Regions from separate parts of the Planococcus sp. TJ-301 genome, predicted to be linked through region 1. Evidence: predicted binding sites of a transcription regulator. Region 1 holds the regulator's gene; the other holds the start of a gene.

Region 1 (6,349 bases):
AGATCCAAGGATTCTTGAAAGAATTGGAGAAAATCCAATAACGGCTGCATAACAAAAAAAGCCTTCCCCGATTTAATTCGGTGGAAGGCTTTCTTGTTGTTCGATGATTTGCTGCTGCTGCTCTGCTTTCAAAAACTTGCGGTAGCCAATTTTGGCGATGACGACACTGAACTCATAAAGCACGATCAACGGCAGTGTGACAATCATATGTGAGACAATGTCCGGCGGCGTGATGAACGCCGCGATGATCACCAATCCAAGATACGAATACTTGCGGTATTTCGTCATCAGCATCGGCGTAATAAAACCAAGCCTTGTCAGGAACAGCATCAATACCGGCAGCTGGAAAATCAAGCCGAACGGCAGGGTGATTTGGAACAGGAATTGGAAATATTCATTGATCCCGATGGTTTCCTGGATATCCATGTTGTCAGAGATATTCAGCATAAACCCGATTACATAAGGAAACAGGACCAAATAGGAAAAAGCGATCCCGCCTAAAAACAAGATTAAGGAAAACGGAATATAGCTTAGCGTCGCTCGCCGTTCTTTTTCAAGAAGTCCCGGGCTGATAAACGCCCAGAATTGATACATGATCACGGGCGAAGTGAAGATCAACGCTAAAATCATCGTTACCTGCATAAAAATCTTGAGTGGATCCGTAATTTTGAACGCGTTCAAGGTAAGATTTTTCGCTTCTTCTGTATATTGCAGATACTGAATCAACGGTTGGGCAAGGAAAAAGCTGACAATGAGTGCTAATACAAAGAAAACGACTACAATGGTGAGCCGTTTTCTCAATTCAACTATATGTTCAACTAAGGTCATATCTTTTTCTGTCATCAGACAAACATCCTAACGTATTTCCTTTTGCTCTTCTTTCTTTTTCAAATCTACTTTCTGATCGTCGTCATCATCTACAAGTCCTTTTGTAGCATTTTTGAACTCACGCAAAGACGAACCAAACGCTTTCCCGAGTTCCGGCAACTTTTTAGGGCCGAAAACAAGTAAAGCAACAACTCCGATAACGATGATACTCATTGGACCTGGCATACGAGGCACCTCCTGTATTATGGCTCTATTCTACATCATTCGAGCCCTTTTGGCTATTTCGAGAAACCCTTCAAATGTGAAGGTTTTAAGTCAATGCTGCTTGATCTGGTAGATCAGCGTCTGCAGCTCGACGGACAAGTCAATGGTCTGTACGCGGATATGGTCCGGCACTGCAATGCGCACCGGCGTAAAGTTTAGTATGCCCTTGATGTCAGTTTTCGCAAGGCGATCGGTCACTTCTTGTGCTGACCTCGACGGCACAGTCAGGATGACCACTTCGATGCCGCATTCGGTGATCTTCTCTTCAATGCGGTCCGGATGATAGGTGTCGATGCCACTGATCCGTTCGCCTTCAAGCGGACTGTTTGTATCGAAAGCCAGCACGATTTTCGTATTGTGGTTGCGCTGAAAATTGTATTTGAGGAATGCGCTGCCGAGATGGCCGACGCCGATCAACGCAACGTTCGTCGCTTCATCTTGATCCAAAGTCTTGCGGAAGAATTCAAGCAAGCCCTGGACATCGTAGCCATAGCCTTTTTTGCCGAATGCCCCGAGGTAGGAAAAATCGCGGCGGATCGTAGCGGAATCGATTTTCATCGCTTCACTCAATTCCTGCGATGAAATCCGCTTTTGTCCGGCGTTCGCGAAATTCTGGATAAAACGGTAATATAGCGGCAGGCGTTTTGTCGTCGCCTGCGGAATTTTCGTTGGTTCGTGCAGCATGCCAGCTTACCTCCTGAGGTCTTGTCAAATCGATACTATCTTACATTAGGAACCTCCAGATGTAAAGCTGGCTTTATTGCGGACAGCCGCCCTATGGGCTACACTTGAAGTAGAATTGAGGTGACCCGCATGATAGTACTGCAAGTAAACCAAGTCCATAAATCGTTCGGCGCAGATGAGATTCTCTCAGGCGTCAAACTGGAAGTCCAACACCGCGACCGCGTTGCACTCGTAGGCCGCAACGGCGCGGGCAAATCGACGCTTTTGAAAATCATATCCGGTGAGATGTCTTATGACAGCGGCGAAATCATCATGCCGAAAGATTTGACCATCGGTTATTTGGAACAACAGAACGACCTGGAATCCGACGCGACCGTGTGGGAGGAAATGATGACGATTTTCACTCATTTCCGCGAACAGGAAGCGCAGCTCCGCCGCCTCGAAGCCCAGATGGCTGAGCAAGAAGTACATGACGATGCAGAGCTGTACGACAAGGTCATGAAAGAGTATGACACGCTCCAGCATGATTTCAAGGATGCCGGAGGCTACCAGTTCGAATCTGATACCCGCGCCATCCTCCACGGCATGAAATTCTATGCGGACGACTACGGCAAAAAGGTCGTATCTTTGTCCGGCGGGCAAAAGACGCGGCTCATGCTGGCGAAACTTCTGCTGTCCAAGCCACAGCTATTGATCCTCGATGAACCGACAAACCATCTTGACATTGAAACGCTGAGCTGGCTCGAGAACTATTTGAAGAATTATCCCGGCGCCCTGCTGATTGTATCGCATGACCGCTACTTCCTCGACCAGGTCGTAACGCTTGTTTATGAAGTGGCACGGCATCGCGTTAAAAAGTACACAGGCAATTACAGCCGCTATCTGGACGAGAAAGCGAAGCAATACGACCTTGACATGAAACAGTTTGAAAAGCAGCAAGGCGAAAAAGCCAAGCTCGAAGATTATGTTCAGCGCAACCTGGTGCGGGCATCGACGACGAAGATGGCGCAGAGCCGCCGCAAGATCCTGGAAAAAACAGAATGGATGGGGGCACCGGACGGCAGCGAAAAATCCGCACGTTTCGGTTTTACTATCGACAAACAAAGCGGCAATGATGTGCTGACCGCCAATTCACTGGCTATTGGCTATAGCGGCAAGCCGGTCTCAAAAGACATTTCACTGAAGCTGTACCGCCAGGAAAGCATGGCACTTGTTGGGCCGAACGGCGTCGGCAAGTCGACACTGCTGAAGACGATTATGAAAGAACTCAAGCCCCTTGCCGGCGATATCCATTACGGCACAGGCATCCAGTTCGGCTATTACGACCAGGAACAGGCCAACTTAAAAGGAAATAAACTATTATTGAATGAACTATGGGATGAATACCCGCTGATCAATGAAAAGGAAATCCGCGGCATCCTCGGGCGTTTCCTGTTTTCCGGAGATGATGTATTAAAGCCGATTTCTACGCTATCTGGCGGCGAAAAAGCCCGCGTCGCGCTCGCCAAGCTGATGATGCAAAAAGCCAATGTGCTGCTGTTGGATGAGCCGACAAACCATTTGGACCTTGACAGCAAAGAAGTGCTGGAAAATGCATTGATCGATTATCCTGGCACCATCCTTTTCGTGTCCCATGACCGGTATTTCATGAACCGCATCGGCACGAAAGTCATTGAACTGACCCAAGACGGCGCAACGGAATACCTTGGCAACTACGATTATTACGTAGAGAAAAAGCTTGAGATGGAAGAGCTGGCCGCACTTGAAGCGGACCAATCCACTGTGGCAGTGAAAGCTGCTCCAGCAGCGACGACTTCCCAAATCGACAAAGGTGCAAAGAAATTGGAACGCCAGCTTTTGCGCCAAACAGAGGAAACTGAGCTGGAAATGGAAAAGCTCGACGCGCAGATTTCCGAAATCGAAGAGCAGCTTTGCCTCCCAGAAGTATTCCAGGACCACGAACGGGTACTGCCTTTGCAGACTCAATTGGAAAGCTTGAAAGAACAGCAGGAAGAAAAAATGTCCGCATGGCTGGAATTACAGGAACAGATTGAAAAAGTGAACAGTTGACCGTATACATCTGTATACGGTTTTTTCTTTTTCTATATCTAGGTCAATACCTATTTGCGAAATAATTATTTCCACAAAGTTGTACACATCCAAAGAAGTGCAATAACAGCTATCAACAGACTTTTCCACATTATCCACAATTCAATTAAATGTTATCCACATAGTTTTCCAGTGTAGAGGCTACAATATGTAGGTAAACGGCTGTTTTTCATAGAGTTATGAACAGCTTATTCACAATTTGTGCATAAGTACAAATGTTCTCTATTGACAGTTAAAGGATCAATTGTGCATAAAAAAGCTCAATTATGTACGAAAAAGCTCGGCAGAAACCGTGAAATCCGGTTTCTGCCGAGCTTTTTTCAATTCCAGGAAGCAAGTTCCATTCCCGGCCGTCCATTCATAGCCATTGTTCCTCGTATGCCTTTTTCGAACATGACCGTTCCGGCCGCAGCGATCATCGCTGCATTATCTGTACATAAAGCAAGAGGTGGAATATAGAACGGGATGTCTTTTCCATCGAACGCTGCCGTCAAAGAAGTCCGCAGCCCTTTATTTGCGGCTACGCCGCCCGCTGCAATCACCTGGCGCACCTTATACTGCTCTGCTGCGCGCACAGCTTTGGCTGTCACCACTTCAACGACACTGTTCTGGAAGCCTGCAGCGATGTGCTCAGGCGGAATCTCTTCCCCTCGCTGCGCCGCATTGTGCAGATAATTTAACACCGATGATTTTAAGCCGCTGAAGCTAAAATCATAGGAGCCGTCTTCAAGCCACACGCGCGGAAAATCGACAGCCCCGTCGCTTGCATGCGCAAGCCGGTCAATGTGCGGGCCGCCCGGATACGGCAAGTTCAGCGTTCTGGCAACTTTGTCATATGCTTCCCCTGCCGCGTCGTCGCGCGTCTCACCGATTACGTCAAAATCGCCATGCTTTTTCATAAACACCAATTCGGTATGGCCGCCCGAAATCACCAATGCCAATAAAGGAAATTCCATTTCCTGTTCAAGCCGGTTGGCATAGATATGCCCTGCGATATGATGAACCCCGACAAGCGGCAATTGGTGGGCAAAGGCAAAGGCTTTCGCCGCATTAACGCCGACCAGCAGCGCGCCGACCAGTCCAGGACCTTCGGTTACCGCCACAGCACTCAGTTCTTTCGGCTCCATGCTGGCTTGCGTTAAAGCTTCTTCGATCACCAATGTGATTTGCTCGACATGATGCCGCGAAGCGATTTCCGGGACAACGCCCCCGAAACGTTTATGGCTCTCGATTTGCGAGGCCACGACGTTGGAAATGATTTCCGTCCCGTTTTTGACAACGGACGCAGCGGTCTCGTCGCAGCTTGTTTCTATTCCTAATACATAGATATCTTCAGTCATTAAAATTCACCCACATTACTATGGCATCTTCCTGGTTATCGGTATAATACCCCTTCCGGATGCCACCATTTTTAAAACCCATTTTCCGGTATAAATTCTGCGCCGCATGGTTGCTGACACGCGCTTCAAGCGTCATCAGCTCTGCGCCTTTTGATTTGGCGACCCTGACGACTTCTTCCATCAAGCGTTCGCCGTATTTTTTGCCGCGCTCCTGCGGCAGGATTGCGATATTCGTGATATGGCACTCATCCAAGATCAGCCACATTCCGCAATAACCGACAATGCCTTCTTGCGTTTCAGCGATTACGTAATAGGCATGATCGTTATTTTCCATTTCATGGCGAAATGATTCTTTCGTCCACGGCAGCGTAAAAGACAATTTTTCAATCTCATAGACTTGATCGATGTCGTCGACCGTCATTTGACGGAATGCCAGCTCTGCGCTCATGATGGCTGGCCTTCTTGCTTCTTGATGTAATTCGCTTCGGCTTCAGTAATGCGCTGATATTCAGGCACTGCATGATGAATATCTGAAGCTTCCGACTGCTGCGCCAATAAAATCAAGTTCGAAGCGCGCGGCAAACGATTTTGAGGTGTGCTGAAATGCGCCATTTCGTCAAGCACTTCACGGATCAGCTCCTCATAGATAGAAACGTCTGCACCTGTAAAGAGGACAGGTCCACCCATTGCCTTGGCTTTATTCAAGAACTCCCGGAAATCACTGTGCACATCGCCACTAACCGGTTCAAGTGTTTTTCCGTCATACAGTGCAGTAAATGCCGTACCTCTCCGCGCATCCATCACCGGACACACTAAACCGTCGAAAGACTGGCCATTCGCCGCCAATACTTTCAAACTGGATACCATATGCAACGGAATTTTCAGTGACCAGGCCAATGTTTTCGCGATGGTCAGCCCAATCCGGATGCCGGTATACGAACCCGGTCCTTCCGCTACTGCTATATGCGTCAAATCAGCAGGCGCGACTTTCGCTTTCTTCATCATTTCCTCAATCGCCGGCATTGCTGTCAGCGAGTGATTGATTTTCAGGTTCGTGACTTCTTCTATTAAAACGGTCTGGTCTTCCATCAAAGCAATCGCTAAGGGATAGTTTGAGGTATCGA
Region 2 (6,349 bases), on a different contig from region 1:
GTGCCGGCATCGGCATGGTCGATGGAATTTTAAAATTGATCCCAGCAGCAAAAGTAGGGCATATCGGCTTGTACCGTGACCCAGAAACTTTGCAGCCGGTTGAATACTACTTGAAATTGCCTTCCGACGTGCAAGAACGTGAATTCATCGTGGTCGATCCGATGCTCGCTACTGGCGGTTCGGCAGTTGAAGCTGTTAATTCATTGAAAAAACGCGGAGCGAAAAAAATCCGTTTTATGTGCATCATCGCCGCTCCTGAAGGCGTGGAAGCATTGCAGCAAGCGCATCCGGATGTCGATATTTACATCGCGGCGCTTGATGAAAAGCTGAATGACCATGGCTATATCGTTCCGGGTTTAGGAGACGCCGGAGACCGTTTATTCGGAACTAAGTAAGCAAGAAAAGCGCAGGTGGCCGTTTAGCCCTGACAAGCGCTGGAGGGTTTGCTGGCAATGGGGACTTTGCCATTGTTGGCAAAACCGAAGCGACCTCGAGGGGTTGGCCACCCGAGTCTGGACAATGAAGTGAAAAGGCGGGATAAACCTTGACGAAAAAGTGGAAAGTAATGACGATTTTCGGCACACGGCCGGAAGCCATCAAAATGGCTCCTCTAGTGTTGGAACTCCAAAAGCATCCTGAAACAATCGAGCCGTTAGTGGCAGTCACTGCACAGCACCGGGAAATGCTTGACCAAGTCCTTGAGACATTCAAGATTACGCCGGACTTCGACTTGAATATTATGAAAGACCGCCAGACGCTAAGCGGTGTAACAACCCGTGCCCTTGAAGGCTTGGACAGCATCATGAAAGAGGCAAAACCGGATATCGTGCTTGTCCACGGCGATACGACCACAACTTTCGTTGCTGGACTTGCAGCGTTCTATAACCAGATCGCTGTCGGCCACGTCGAAGCCGGGCTGCGTACGTTCAATAAATATTCGCCTTACCCAGAAGAGATGAACCGCCAATTGACGGGTGTCTTGACGGATATCCATTTCGCGCCGACTGAAAAGTCCGCGCAGAATCTACGGTCGGAAAACAAAAAAGAAGCATCGATCTATATCACCGGCAATACCGCAATCGACGCATTGAAGACGACGGTCCAAGAGCAGTATAGCCATCCAATCCTTGATAAGATCGGCAGCGACCGCCTGATTTTGTTGACTGCGCACCGCCGTGAGAATTTGGGAGACCCGATGCGCAATATGTTCCGCGCCATCAAACGCCTCATTTCTGAACATGACGATGTGCAAGTGGTTTATCCGGTGCATTTGAATCCGGCTGTCCGTGAAGTTGCGGAAGAAGTGCTTGGCGAAGATCCGAGAATCCATTTGATCCCGCCGCTTGAAGTATTGGATTTCCATAACTTTGCAGCGCGTTCGTTCATCATTCTCACAGATTCAGGCGGCGTGCAGGAGGAAGCTCCATCGCTCGGCAAGCCGGTTCTCGTATTGCGTGACACGACTGAACGTCCAGAAGGAATTGAAGCGGGCACTTTGAAGCTCGCCGGCACGGAGGAAGAAGACATCTACCGCATGGCGAAAGAATTGCTGACGGACGAAGAAGCATATAAGCGCATGTCGCAAGCTTCAAACCCGTATGGCGACGGTTTTGCGTCCCGCCGGATTGTGGAAGCTTTGCATGCGTATTTTGAGAAGAAGTAAGAACTAGAAGACGCTATGGACATTTGTTTTCAAATTTGTCAACAATATGTCGGCTCTAAATCGCTTGTGATGTTTTTCACTTCATCCAATTGACATGAATTTACCCCTAATGTATGCTTACAAAGGGTATGCATGAGAGGGTTTTCATACATAAAGATGTTGTTCTGGAAGCCTGATGCGACTGCTCTTTTTTAAGGGTTTAAGTCAAATCAAAACGAAACTCGAGGGGTTTATCATGCGCCCAACAAAAAGTCCCTTACAAGCGATGGCACTTTATAGCGCCATCCTCTCACAACTTGTCGGGTCCGTGCTCATCGGTCTGTTCACAGGTATGTGGCTCGATGAACAATTAGGAACCGCCCCGCTATTTCTGATCATTTTCCTGCTTGCGGGATTAGCTCTCGGAGTATGGGCAATGCTTCAGACCGTCCGAAAATTCGAATCAGGAGACCAGTAGAAAATGGATGGACTTAGGGAAATTTATGAACGGCTAAAAAAGATGATGTATTTCATTCTGGCAGCTTTCGTTTTAGGCTGGGGATTGACCCCATTTCAAGCGATTTTTGCAGGCCTCATCATAGGATCCTTGTTCGGCATTTATAATATGTGGATTTTGGTTCGCCGGATGGAAAAATTCGACCGGGCGGTGGCAGAAGGCTCGAAGGTTCGTTCGCTTGGAACGGCATTACGGTTTGCATCAGGTGTTGCCGCTGTTGCGATAGCTATTCTTTTCGCAGAGCAAGTTCACTTGGTCAGTACAGTAATTGGATTGATGATCCCTTATGTTCTGTTATTGGCAGAACGGATTATCTATCACGTGAAACACCATTAAGAAAAGTGAAAGAGAGGTGAAACTATCGTGGATCACGGCGCTCCAACTCGTGAGATATTCGGCCTCTGGTTCAACATGTCGAATGTTTTGATGCTAATTGTAGCCGCTGTTATCGTTTTCCTCATTGCTTTTATCGCTACACGAAATTTGAAACTGAAGCCTACGGGCATGCAGAACTTCATGGAATGGATCATGGATTTCGTCAAGGGCATCATTAAAAGCAATATGGACTGGAAAACAGGCGGCAGGTTCCATGTGCTGGGAATAACGCTAATCATGTTCATCTTTGTATCGAATATGTTAGGTCTCCCTTTCTCAATCATTGTCAACGGCAATCTTTGGTGGAAATCACCAACAGCTGACCCGATTGTAACAATGACGCTGGCAGCAATGGTTATCATCTTGAGCCATTATTATGGCATCAAGCTGAAAGGGCTGAAAGGGTACGGTGCGGATTACTTCAAACCGATGTCATTCCTTTTCCCGCTTAAGATCATTGAGGAATTCGCAAATACGCTGACACTCGGTCTGCGTCTTTACGGAAACATTTACGCAGGAGAAATTCTTCTTGCACTATTGGCCGGACTCGGCGGAGCAAGTGTATTCGGTTTTGCCGCTGCATTCCTTCCGATGATGGTATGGCAAGGATTCTCAATCTTTATTGGGGCAATCCAAGCATTCATTTTCGTTATGTTAACGATGGTTTATTTATCGCATAAAGTCAGCGAAGACCATTGAGTATAAAACGCTCCTAGCAGAGCAACAAAAAAACAACTATCCTGAGGAGGACACATCACAATGACAGGTTCATTAGGTTTATTAGCAGCAGCAATCGCAGTAGGTTTAGCAGCACTAGGTGCAGGTATTGGTAACGGACTTATCGTTTCAAAAACAGTAGAAGGTATCGCTCGCCAGCCAGAAGCACGCGGCGTTCTTCAAACAACTATGTTCATCGGGGTAGCTTTGGTTGAGGCATTGCCGATCATTGCTGTAGTAATCGCGTTCATCGTAATGAACCAATAGTATTAGAGAAAAGCGGAAGTGCCTGGTTAGCCCTGACAAGCGCTGGAAGTCTGATCGGTAATGGCGTACTTTGCCATTGCTGGTCAGACTGAAGCGTCTCGAGGGGCTGGGCACTGCAGCTGGACAAAGAAAAGCGCAAGCATCCGTTTAAATTCAAGGGGTGTGAGCAATCTAGTCAATATCAAGCAGAATGGCGGGAATGCTTCGGCATGTTTTTCGCCATTTATGTTTGTATGACACCATTTGATCTTGAAACAACATCTTTGAAATCAATAGATTTTACTAAATAGAAGAATCCGGATTTTAGGCTCTTGAAGGGAGTGAAACAATCGTGTTTTTTGATCACCTTGTACTTGGTGCAACTGATGGACATGCAGAATTTTTGAATGGTGGAGACATCATCGCGACACTTGTCGTCTTTCTAGTATTGCTGTTCTTGCTGAAGAAATTCGCTTGGGGTCCTTTGATGGGCATCATGCAGCAGCGGGAAGATTTGATCGCCAGCGAAATCGAAACGGCTGAAAACAGCCGCCAAGAATCCGCTAAATTGCTTGAAGAACAACGCAGCTTGTTAAAAGAAGCGCGTGTTCAAGCGCAAGAGATCGTAGAAAATGCTAAAAAGCAAGGCGAAGTTTCGCGTCAGGAACTGATCGCAACTGCGCGTGCTGAATCTGGCCGCATGAAAGAGTCTGCAGTTCAAGAAATTGCAAACGAAAAAGATAAAGCGATGGCAGCAGTGCGCGAAGAAGTTGTGGCATTGTCATTGCTTGCAGCATCTAAAGTTCTCAACAAAGAAATTTCTGAAGAAGACAACCGCCAATTGATTAACGAAACGATTGCGAAGGCAGGCGAAGTGCAATGAGCCAAGCTTCAGAACGCTACGCACTAGCATTGTTCGAAATCGCTAAAAAACACGGCGCTTCAGTGGAAGTGGAACTGGATCTTCGCGAAGTGCAAAAAGCTTTCGTAGCAAACCCAGAACTGCTGGAACTATTAAGTTCCCCGAAATTGGAAGCAACTGAAAAGAAAACCGTTATTTCCAACCTTTTCGGACAGGCGAATGTATATGTTCTAAACACATTGCAATTGCTTTCTGACCGCAAACGTTTAAAAGAAATTTCTCCAATCGTCGACGAATATATCCGTCTGGATAACGCAGACAAAGGAATTGAAGACGCGAAAGTCTACTCGGTCAGCCCATTGACTGACGAGCAGCGCGCATCCATCTCTTCTGTATTTGCGAAAAAAATCGGCAAAGAAGCATTGCGAATTGAAAACATCATTGACCCGTCCCTAATCGGCGGGCTGCGTCTTCAAATCGGAAACCGCATTTTCGACAGCTCAGTCAGCGCGAAACTAGAGCGCCTGCAGCGTCAATTGATCGGTTAATCTAAGAAATTAAGAGAGGGTGACATACATGAGCATCAAAGCTGAAGAAATCAGTGTCCTGATTAAACAGCAGATTGAAAATTATCAATCTGAAATGCAAGTTGACGATATTGGTACAGTAATCACAGTCGGTGACGGTATCGCTCGTGTTCATGGCCTCGACAACGTCATGGCTGGAGAACTTGTAGAGTTCTCAACTGGTGTCCTTGGTATGGCGCAAAACTTGGAAGCCAACAATGTTGGTATTATTATCCTTGGCCCATTCGCAGACATTAAAGAAGGCGATGAAGTACGTCGTACTGGCCGCATTATGGAAGTACCGGTAGGATCAGAACTTATCGGACGCGTAGTAAATCCACTAGGCATGCCTGTTGACGGTCTAGGACCGATCAACACAACTAAATCACGCCCAATCGAAAGCCCTGCCCAAGGCGTTATGGCCCGTAAATCGGTTCATGAACCGCTTCAAACAGGCATCAAAGCGATTGACGCATTAGTACCAATCGGCCGCGGACAGCGCGAATTGATCATCGGTGACCGCCAGACAGGTAAAACGTCTGTAGCAATCGATACGATCTTGAACCAAGCTGACCAAGACATGATCTGTATCTATGTTGCAATCGGACAAAAAGAATCTACAGTACGTAACGTAGTTGAAACGTTCCGCAAAAACGGTGCTTTGGATTACACAATCGTAGTAACGGCTTCAGCTTCACAGCCGGCTCCATTATTGTACCTTGCTCCTTACGCAGGTATCACAATGGCTGAAGAATTCATGTTTGACGGCAAACACGTTTTGATCGTTTATGATGATTTGACGAAACAAGCATCTGCTTACCGCGAACTTTCACTATTGCTTCGCCGTCCACCAGGCCGAGAAGCTTACCCAGGGGATGTCTTCTACTTGCATTCACGGTTGTTGGAGCGTGCTGCGAAACTGAACGAAACATTAGGTTCAGGATCAATCACTGCCCTTCCATTCGTTGAAACACAAGCTGGCGATATTTCTGCTTATATTCCAACAAACGTAATTTCGATCACTGACGGACAAATCTTCCTTCAGTCTGATCTATTCTTCTCTGGTGTTCGCCCAGCGATCAACGCCGGTCTTTCTGTATCACGTGTTGGTGGTTCAGCTCAGATCAAAGCAATGAAAAAAGTTGCTGGTACTTTGCGCCTTGACTTGGCAGCTTACCGTGAATTGGAGTCATTCTCCCAGTTCGGTTCAGACCTTGATGCAGCTACTGCAGCAAAACTTGAGCGTGGTAAACGCACAGTTGAAGTCTTGAAGCAAGATTTGAACAACCCGATTAAAGTTGAAAAACAAGTTGTTATTTTCTATGCATTGACACGCGGATTCCTTGACGATATCCCAGTTCAAGACATCACTCGTTTCGAAGCAGAATTGACAAGCTGGTTGGATACGAACCACACTGAAGTTT

The links. Region 1 encodes Rex, which represses fermentation and respiration genes when NADH is low (regulators of the CRP and FNR family bind a similar motif). Its sites were predicted from a motif close to TTGTGAAATATTTCACAA; they were not measured.
Region 2: the regulator Rex is predicted to act here: its motif matches at 1,728-1,745, upstream of AC4EHJ_RS07470 (AtpZ/AtpI family protein).

What each region holds. Positions count from the first base shown of each region.
Region 1 covers NZ_JBZDOH010000002.1:1,391-7,739, reverse strand. The annotation lists gene AC4EHJ_RS11010 (CPBP family intramembrane glutamic endopeptidase) at 1-41, shown strand, start outside; gene tatC (twin-arginine translocase subunit TatC) at 73-843, opposite strand; gene AC4EHJ_RS11000 (twin-arginine translocase TatA/TatE family subunit) at 856-1,053, opposite strand; gene AC4EHJ_RS10995 (redox-sensing transcriptional repressor Rex) at 1,144-1,776, opposite strand; gene AC4EHJ_RS10990 (ABC-F family ATP-binding cassette domain-containing protein) at 1,906-3,846, shown strand; gene tsaD (tRNA (adenosine(37)-N6)-threonylcarbamoyltransferase complex transferase subunit TsaD) at 4,206-5,225, opposite strand; gene rimI (ribosomal protein S18-alanine N-acetyltransferase) at 5,218-5,673, opposite strand; gene tsaB (tRNA (adenosine(37)-N6)-threonylcarbamoyltransferase complex dimerization subunit type 1 TsaB) at 5,670-6,349, opposite strand, start outside.
Region 2 covers NZ_JBZDOH010000001.1:1,510,529-1,516,877, reverse strand. The annotation lists gene upp (uracil phosphoribosyltransferase) at 1-395, shown strand, start outside; gene wecB (non-hydrolyzing UDP-N-acetylglucosamine 2-epimerase) at 545-1,663, shown strand; gene AC4EHJ_RS07470 (AtpZ/AtpI family protein) at 1,899-2,120, shown strand; gene AC4EHJ_RS07465 (ATP synthase subunit I) at 2,124-2,495, shown strand; gene atpB (F0F1 ATP synthase subunit A) at 2,523-3,233, shown strand; gene atpE (F0F1 ATP synthase subunit C) at 3,294-3,518, shown strand; gene atpF (F0F1 ATP synthase subunit B) at 3,850-4,380, shown strand; gene AC4EHJ_RS07445 (F0F1 ATP synthase subunit delta) at 4,377-4,907, shown strand; gene atpA (F0F1 ATP synthase subunit alpha) at 4,936-6,349, shown strand, end outside.